3 regions of the Peribacillus sp. FSL E2-0159 genome follow, and region 1 is predicted to be linked to each of the others. Evidence: riboswitches for the same ligand, from Rfam matches in the RefSeq annotation. Region 1 holds a riboswitch; each other region holds the start of a gene.
What was found. Region 1 has a riboswitch for S-adenosylmethionine ahead of NYE63_RS14795 (YezD family protein). Riboswitches for the same ligand answer to the same signal wherever they lie in the genome.
Positions count from the first base shown of each region.

Region 2: it holds a riboswitch for S-adenosylmethionine, as region 1 does, so the genes downstream of both, NYE63_RS26440 (methionine ABC transporter ATP-binding protein) here and NYE63_RS14795 (YezD family protein) in region 1, are expected to answer to the same signal.
Region 3: it holds a riboswitch for S-adenosylmethionine, as region 1 does, so the genes downstream of both, mtnK (S-methyl-5-thioribose kinase) here and NYE63_RS14795 (YezD family protein) in region 1, are expected to answer to the same signal.

Region 1 is NZ_CP152053.1:3,033,245-3,036,290, reverse strand. It holds gene NYE63_RS14805 (TetR/AcrR family transcriptional regulator) at 1-13, shown strand, start outside; gene ssuE (NADPH-dependent FMN reductase) at 224-757, shown strand; SAM riboswitch class I at 1,037-1,145, shown strand; gene NYE63_RS14795 (YezD family protein) at 1,318-1,461, shown strand; gene NYE63_RS14790 (phosphoadenylyl-sulfate reductase) at 1,631-2,347, shown strand; gene sat (sulfate adenylyltransferase) at 2,377-3,046, shown strand, end outside.
Region 2 is NZ_CP152053.1:5,388,512-5,391,557, forward strand. It holds gene NYE63_RS26435 (methionine ABC transporter permease) at 1-532, opposite strand, end outside; gene NYE63_RS26440 (methionine ABC transporter ATP-binding protein) at 525-1,559, opposite strand; SAM riboswitch class I at 1,727-1,839, opposite strand; gene NYE63_RS26445 (O-acetylhomoserine aminocarboxypropyltransferase/cysteine synthase family protein) at 1,958-3,046, opposite strand, start outside.
Region 3 is NZ_CP152053.1:3,498,991-3,502,036, forward strand. It holds gene NYE63_RS17010 (pyridoxal phosphate-dependent aminotransferase) at 1-860, opposite strand, end outside; partial or broken gene NYE63_RS17015 (carbon-nitrogen family hydrolase) at 960-1,742, shown strand; SAM riboswitch class I at 1,814-1,967, shown strand; gene mtnK (S-methyl-5-thioribose kinase) at 2,046-3,046, shown strand, end outside.

The DNA of each region.
Region 1 (3,046 bases):
AAATCATACATAATGAAACGGTCATATTGAAGGGCATGAGCATCAAGCCGCAAATATGACCTTTTTATTTTCATTCAGAGACGATGAAGTCAACTGGTGAATTTATTAAACCCGAGTGTAAGATTTGACTTATATTTTTCAGACTATTACGATAAATGCATACTGCAAGAAATGCTTCACGAAAATTTTATCTGGAAATCATGTAACATTGGAGGGGTATTAAATGAGCGATATCGTAATTTTATCAGGAAGTCCCGCTAAACCATCAAGAACGGACATTTCACTAAAACATATTCAATCATTAATTGAAAACGAAGGATTTACCACAGCTTATTTCTCAATTACGGATTTCTCAGCAGATGATTTATTTCAAGGGAAATATAATAGCGAAGATATCTTAAAGCTTTCAGAGAGAATTCAAGCAGCTAGAGGAATCATTATTGGTTCACCGGTTTATAAGGCTTCTTATACAGGTGTATTGAAAGCCTTGATTGATTTGCTGCCAGAAGGAGCATTTAAGGGTAAGCCAGTGCTGCCAATCATGATTGGTGGAAGTAACAGGCATCTATTGGCGATTGACTATGCGCTTAAACCATTAATTTCAATATTAAAAGGTGAGCCGCTGCAGGGCATTTATTTTGTTGATAAGGAAATAGATAAACAGAATTCAGAAAAACCGATTAATGATTTGCATTTAATTGATCGCGTCCAGAGTCAAGTTCAAGAATTTGTAGAAGCGATACAGTTAAGAAATTAATGACTTCAAGTAATCCTTTCTACAAAAGGACCGGAATTCGAGAAATTAATTTTTCAAGTAAGGACATGCGTCAATAATAGGTTTTTTATGAAAATAGACTTAATTTTTTGGAGACCTTATCTAAAAAGACGAGTCTATTTTCGTATTTATATGAACATAAAATCAAAAATTGAATAGTGTGTATAAAAATAACAGTTCATCCATAATATTAAACCAAGTTATTTTATAAGAAAACTCCATTGACAAGGATTAAATATATGTTAATATTTAAAATAATAAAACTTATCCAGAGCGACGGAGGGAATTGGCCCTTTGAAGTCCAGCAACCTGCATGATGGATGCAAGGTGCTACCTCCAACAAAATGTTGATCATTTTGGAAGATAAGGTAAAGATATTTACCTTGGGATCTTTCCATCATGGAAAGATTTTTGTTTTTTTTGAAAAATTGTATGCAAACCATAACAATGTAAGGTTGTATGGAATTATATAAATCTAAGAAATTCATTTAATCACCGTTGAAAATAAAATATTCGCGGATTTTCTTAAAGGAGGAACTGGTTTGGATAAAGAGAATCAGCTTGAAGAAATATTTGAACGACTTCAAGAAATGCTTAATTCAATGAAATATGGATCCATTACACTTATTGTCCAGGATGGTAAAATCATTCAAATGGAAAGAAATGAAAAATTAAGAATTAAATAAGGTATCTGCTGACTAGAAAAACTAGAGGCGGGTTTAACTGATATAAAGAGAGTATTGGTTAGATTCGTCTCTTTTTCCTAGAATCAAATAAGCCGGAGAAGATTACAACGGGTATTGATCAACAGTTACTCTAACCTGATACAGCAAGTTTTTAGAGGGGGCTACAAAGTTGGCTGCATTAATAAACTATGACAATTTCAACACAGGGGATTTACCTGTATTTCCTGAAGACAGTGAGACAAAAGGAGCTTTGGAAGTTCTGCAATGGGCGAATGACCATTATGGAAACAAACTGATTTATGCTTGTAGTTTTGGTATTGAAGGCATCGTGCTTACGGATTTATTGGCGAAGGTCAATCCATCGGCAAAAATAGTTTTCCTTGATACAGATGTTCATTTTGAGGAAACTTACCAATTGATCGAGCAAGTGAAAAAGCGATATCCAAAGCTTTCGATCGAAATGAAGAAACCTGACTTGACGCTTGAGGAACAAGCAGCGGAATATGGGGATGAATTATGGCTTAGTGATTCCAATAAGTGCTGTAACATCCGTAAAATCATTCCGCTTACCGATGTGCTTTCAAAGGCAACAGCCTGGCTTTCGGGACTGCGGAGGGAGCAATCCGAAACAAGGGCTCTGACCGAGTATATCAATAAGGATAATAAGTTCAAGTCAGTTAAAATATGTCCACTCATACATTGGACGTGGAAAGATGTTTGGCGCTACGCCCATAAAAACGGACTTCCATATAATATCCTGCATGATAATGGATATCCGAGCATTGGATGTAAAACATGTACTGCACCTGCCTTCAATGCAGATGATTTACGCTCAGGCCGTTGGCAAGGAGCTCAAAAAACGGAATGCGGATTGCATTTATCTTAAATAAATAGAAACCATAGGGGGAAATTAGCATGACAATCAGTCTACCGCACGGAGGAACATTAATCGATCTTTGGGAACCAAAATATGATTTTAGTAAAATAACAAAGTCAATCGAAATCGATGAAATTGCTTTAAGTGATCTTGAATTGATAGGCACTGGTGCCTACAGTCCGATTAAAGGATTCTTTACAAAAAGTGACTATGAGACAGTGGTCAAGGATATGAGGCTTAGCAGTGGACATGTATGGAGCATCCCGATTACGCTGCCTTTGACCGAAGAAATTGCAGAAACCCTTACTATAGGTGAAGAAGTAACGTTGACTCATGAAGGTGAAACATACGGGGTTCTATCCGTTTCCGATATATACACTCCAGATAAGCAATTGGAAGCGACATTAGTATATCAAACGGATGATGAGAAGCATCCTGGAGTGAAAAATTTATATAACCGCGGGGATGTATATGTCGGCGGGGAAATAAAGTTGATCAAGAGAATAGAGCGTCCGCTATTTCAAGCTCATTATTTAGACCCGGTCGATACAAGGAAAGCTTTTGCTGAAAAAGGCTGGGAGACAGTTGTCGGTTTCCAAACGAGGAACCCTGTTCACCGTGCTCATGAATACATTCAAAAGACAGCATTGGAGATTGTCGACGGCTTATTCTTGAATCCTCTTGTAGGTGCCACTAAATCCGATGACA
Region 2 (3,046 bases), 2.4 Mb from region 1:
CAAGCCCGCCTGCGCCGATGACCCCGGCCATTGCGGTATATCCAACCAATGCAATCGATGTTACCGTAATCCCGGAAATAAGGGCAGGCATCGACTCTGGAAGAAGGACCTTCCAAATGATCGTGCTCGTTTTTGCCCCCATCGATTTAGCGGCTTCAATTACACCTTTATCGATTTCACGAAGGCCGATTTCAACCATACGCGCATAAAATGGGGCCGCACCGATAATAAGTGCCGGGAGTGCAGCGTTCTCTCCGATCATGGAACCGACAAGCGCTTTAGTGAAAGGAATGAGCAGCACGATCAAAATAAGAAATGGAATGGAACGGAATATATTAACGACAGCACTCATGATCCCGTTGACTGCCCGGTTTTCCCACATATTACCCTTCGCTGTCAGGAAGAGGACCAATCCTAATATTATGCCTATAAAAAAGGTTGCTACTACAGAGACGCTTGTCATGTAAAGCGTTTCTTTCGTTGCTTCAATAATGTCTTCCCAATCAATATTCGGCAATAATTCTTCAAGCATGAGTAATCACCTCCACGCCTACCTGCTGTGCTTTAATGAATTCGATTGCGCGGAGCATTTCATCCTCTGTGCCATCAAGATGGATAAACAATGTTCCATATGAACCGCTTCTTGTTTGGGAAATCTTACCTTGAACGATATTGACATCCAACTCGAAGTTACGTACAAGCTTGGTGATCAACGGGCTTTCTGCATGATCACCTACAAAGGTCAATTGAATCACTTTGCCTGCAGGATAGCGTTCGAGCAAATGGTCCATCGTTTCTTTCGTTTCTTCTGGTTCCGTTACCTGTTGCACGAAACGCTTCGTCATCTGTTCTTTAGGATTCTTGAAAACATCCAGAACAGGACCCTGTTCAACAACTTGCCCGCTTTCCATCACGGCGACGCGATGACAGATTTTACGTATTACATGCATTTCATGTGTTATCAAAACGATCGTCAATCCCAATCGCTGATTGATGTCAACAAGCAATTCGAGTATTGAGTCGGTAGTCTGTGGATCCAACGCAGAAGTCGCTTCATCACAAAGCAGCACTTTAGGGTCATTTGCCAGAGCCCTGGCTATTCCCACCCTTTGCTTCTGCCCTCCGCTTAATTGTGAAGGATAGGCCTTTTCCCTGCCTTCCAGTCCGACCAACTTGATCAATTCGTTCACACGCTTGGTTCGTTCAGTTTTAGAAACTCCCGCAATTTCCAATGGGAAAGCTATATTCTCCTGAACGGTCCTTGACCATAATAGATTGAAATGTTGGAAAATCATGCTGATTTCTTGACGGGCCTTACGGAGCTGAGCCCCTTTAATTTTTGAAATTTCCTTTTCAGCTACCACAACGGATCCCTCTGTAGGTGTTTCCAATCCATTGAGCATTCTGATCAAAGTACTCTTCCCCGCTCCACTGTATCCGATGATACCGAAAATCTCGCCTTTATTTATTTCAACATTCACATTATTTACAGCCTTTATCGTCTCACTGTTTCCTTTTCCTGTACGGAACAGCTTACTGACTTTCGTCAATGTAATCATTAATCCTCACCTCTTTTATCCAATAAAACCTATGAACTTAGTTGATTTCTCTACATTATTAATTTGTTTCACCTACCATTTTTTCTGTTCATACAAAAGTTTTCCCCAATTAAAATAGAAAAAACCTTTCTGCATGAGCAGAAAGGCAGGTGAAGAAACAGGCCTTCCTCTCATCTTCCAAAGTGATTAAACTTTGTGTGAATTGGCACCTTTCCAAGGAAATCTCCTTGTCGGTTGCCGGGTTTCATCGGGCACATCCCTCCACCTCTCTTGATAAGAGCTAATATATAGAATATTTTGTACATCATTAAGTTCTTTAGTATGGTGAAATTTTATCATAGATAAAAAAGGAGCGCAATGTATATTATTTCTAGTACAAGAATGAACAGGAACTTTGCTTAAACCGTTTTGGAGGACAAGGAGACGATATTCGTCGCTTTTTCAATAGCCTGCTCCAAATCTTCTATTAAATCGTCTACATTTTCAATCCCAATAGATAAACGGACTTGATCAGCACGCACACCCGCTTTCGCAAGCCCCGCCTCATTCAATTGTTGATGGGTCGTACTGGCTGGGTGGATGATCAAGCTCTTCGCATCCCCAACATTCGCTACATGGGACCATAATTCTACCGAATTGATAAGTTTTGCCCCAGCTTCGCGATTACCTTGTATCCCAAATGTAACGACTGATCCAGCTCCCTTTGGCAAATATTTATCCGCAAGGGCTTTATCCGGATGATCCTCATCACCAGGATGTGAAACCCAAGTCACGGCAGGATGGTTTTTTAAATAGTTAATGACAGACTTGGTGTTTGATAGATGCTCTTTCATCCTTACATGCAGCGTTTCAAGCCCAAGCGTAAACTGGAATGCACTTTGGGCGCTTAGCGCAGGGCCTAAATCACGAAGTAACTGGACTCGGGCTTTCGTTATGAATGCAGCAGGTCCAACTGCCTCGGCGTATACCAGACCGTCGTAACTTGGATCAGGCTCCGTAAAGCCAGGGTAGTTTGGCGAGTTCCAATCGAACTTCCCTCCATCCACGATGACACCGCCCAGCGTCGTTCCATTTCCCAGAAGCCATTTTGTAGCGGAATGGATGACAATATCCGCTCCAAAATCAATTGGTCTGCATAGATATGGTGTCGCGAAGGTATTATCAATGATTAAAGGTATGCCTGCATCATGGGCGATTTCCGCTACCGCTTCAATATCGAGCACCCTCAAACTTGGATTTCCGATCGTTTCAGCAAAAATGGCTTTAGTTCTTGGCGTAATCGCCCTTTTGAAATTTTCAGGGTCATCGGGAGAAACGAACTTCACTTTGATTCCATATTTAGGAAGTGTGTTTTCAAAAAGGTTATACGTACCGCCATATAATGTAGAGGCTGAAACAATCTCATCCCCTGCAGCGGCAATATTCAGGATTGAAAGTGAGATGGCAGCCATTCCGCTTGATGTTGCCAATCCGCCGATACCGCCTTC
Region 3 (3,046 bases), 470 kb from region 1:
AGCAAAGCGCTTGCCGCAGCTTCTTGTATCGCCGGGAAGAGACTCACATAAAGATGGTCTTGTAATAGTTCAAGAGCTTCTATTACACTCTTATTTCCCACTGCGAAGCCGACTCTCCATCCTGCCATATTGTATGTTTTCGATAGTGTGTATATTTCTATTCCTACATCCTTCGCTCCCTCTGCCTGGAGAAAGCTTATCGGTTTTTTTCCGTCGAATCCTAACGCGCCATAGGCGAAATCGTGGACCACGCAAATTGAATGCTCTTTTGCAAAGGAGACGGTTTCATCAAAGAAACTTTCAGTTGCAGAAGCACCTGTGGGATTATTGGGATAGTTCAAGAACATCATTTTGGCTTTATCAAGAACTTCTTTATGTATGTCGTTGTATTTCGGAAGAAAATCATTTTCTTCTGTCAAGGGCATCAGTTCTGTCTTTGCCTGGGCTAAAACAACACCGGAAAGATAATCCGGATAGCCGGGATCTGGAACAAGGATCGTATCGCCTGGATTCAATAAACACTGCGGCAGTTCGACAAGACCTGCCTTTCCCCCGAAGAGAATCGCTACTTCACTATTCGGATCCAGCTTGACACCGTATTCACGTTCATAAAAGACGGCAGCAGCATCTTTTAAATATTGATGTCCCCGGAATGGCGAATATTTATGATTAATCGTTTTTTCAGCGGCAGACTGCAAACTTTTCACGATATGTTCTGGCGTCGGCTGATCAGGGTTTCCCTGGCCTAAATTAATGACATCATGTCCTTGCGCCGTGATCGCATTGACTTTTGCGACTAGTGAAGCAAAAAACTGCTTGGGCAGGTCCTGAAGCTGTCTGGATTTTTCAAATTGCACCATTTATACACCTTCTCTGAAATTTCTTGAAATTCTAGTCACAAATGATATATGTTTATCATAGTCTTGTAAAGCATTTTTTACATATGGTCGTTTTAAGCGATGAAGTGGAAAATAGCTTGTATTCAAATGGATATAGCCTTCGGGCAACCTGATTTCAATTTTCAGGTTGCAGAACAATGGATGGAAAAAGCTGCACGGTCAGAACCCGATATCGTCATATTACCAGAGCTTTGGACAACCGGATACGACTTGACCAGGTTAAATGAGATTGCTGATCAAGAGGCAGAAAAGACGAATGAATTTTTTAAAAGACTGGCAAAGAAACACCAGATTAACACAATAGGCGGGTCCATTGCGAAAAAGACAAGCAAAGGGATCTATAACACCATGATCATCATAGATTAACATGGAAATCTCATTAAAGAATATGATAAGCTTCACTTATTTCAGTTAAAGGATGAACATCATTTCCTGCAGCCAGGAGAAAAAGATGGTTTATTTACTCTTGATGAAAAAATATGTGCTGGATTCGTTTGTTATGACATCCTTTTCCCTGATTGGCAGCGAGTCCATACCGTACAAGGCGCGGAAGTTCTATTCGTTACGGCTGAATGGCCAAAGCCGAGACTCGATCACTGGAGAGCCTTATTGATTAGCCGTGCCATCGAGAACCAAGCCTATGTTGTAGCCGTAAATCGTTCAGGTTCGGATGTCAATAATATATTTGCGGGTCATTCCTTAATTTTTGATCCATGGGGGAATATCATAAGTGAAGCCGGAGAAGGAAACGAACTCTTGACAGGCATCTTGGACTTCAATAAAGTTACGGAAGCCCGTAACAAAATACCCGTATTCGAACATCGCCGCCCTGATTTTTATTAATTTACCCATTGACAAACTATTTAAAATGTTGATATTATTTTCCCGAAGATTAAAATTTCAGAAAACATTTACTCTTATCAAGAGCAGGCTGAGGGATAAAGGCCCTATGAAGCCCAGCAACCGACTGTAATACCATTGTGAAATGGGGCGGATTCACCGCCGGATTATAAAATCCACAGAGCACGGTGCTAATTCCACCAGAATTCATTTTCTGGAAGATAAGAGGTCCGAAGCCAAAACTTCTGCCTCTTTCTATTTGAAAGAGGCTTTTTTATTCTTATTTTGAATCTGGAGGGAAAAAGAATGACTCAAAACCATTCAAATTTTAAGAGATTGACAAACGAAACAGCTATAACCCTTGCAAAAAAACTTGGGTTGGTCAATGCGGATGCAAGTTTAAAGTGTAAAGAAATCGGCGATGGAAACTTAAATTATGTTTTTCATATTACAGACACAGTCACAAACAAAGGAATAATAATCAAACAAGCGGTCCCTTATGCCAAGGTACTTGGTGAAAGCTGGCCGCTGACATTGAAAAGGGCTTCCATTGAAGCGAATGCACTGATTCATTTCAGAAGCTATTGCCCCGAATTCGTACCGCAAGTCTATTATTCGGATGAGCAGCTTGCCATCACAGTCATGGAGGATTTATCACACTTGAAAATCGTAAGAACAGGATTGATCGATGGCGATTCATATCCTTTGCTTTCACAGCATATTGGTGAATATGTTGCGAAGACGGCATTTTATACATCCGATTATCATTTAGAACCATCCGCGAAAAAGGAAGTGGCCCGGCATTTCACCAATCCGGAACTCTGCAAAATCACTGAGGTCTTTATTTTCACAGATCCATTTTTTGAGGAACTCCCGGGAGATTTCGAGGTGGAATTGACTGATGCCGCCAAAAATATATGGAATGACCAAGATGTGATACTTGAGGTCGCTAAGCTGAAACAAAGCTTTGAAACCGAGCAGGAAGCCTTGCTTCATGGAGATTTACATACTGGAAGTATATTTGCAAGTGAAACTGAAACAAAGGTTATTGATCCGGAATTCGCTTTTTATGGGCCAGTTGGTTTTGACCTTGGTCAATACACCGCCAACCTTCTCTTTCAAGCAATTACACGAAATGGCGCTGGAAAGGAAGAGATTTTCTCACACCTTCATGAATTTTGGAATGCCTTTGAAGAAACTTATACCGAATTATGGGAAGACCAAAATAAAAGCCCATTCCGTCATGTGAAAGGGTATCTGCCTTATTTACTGACAAAATTCAAAAAAGATGCATTCGGTTTTGCCGG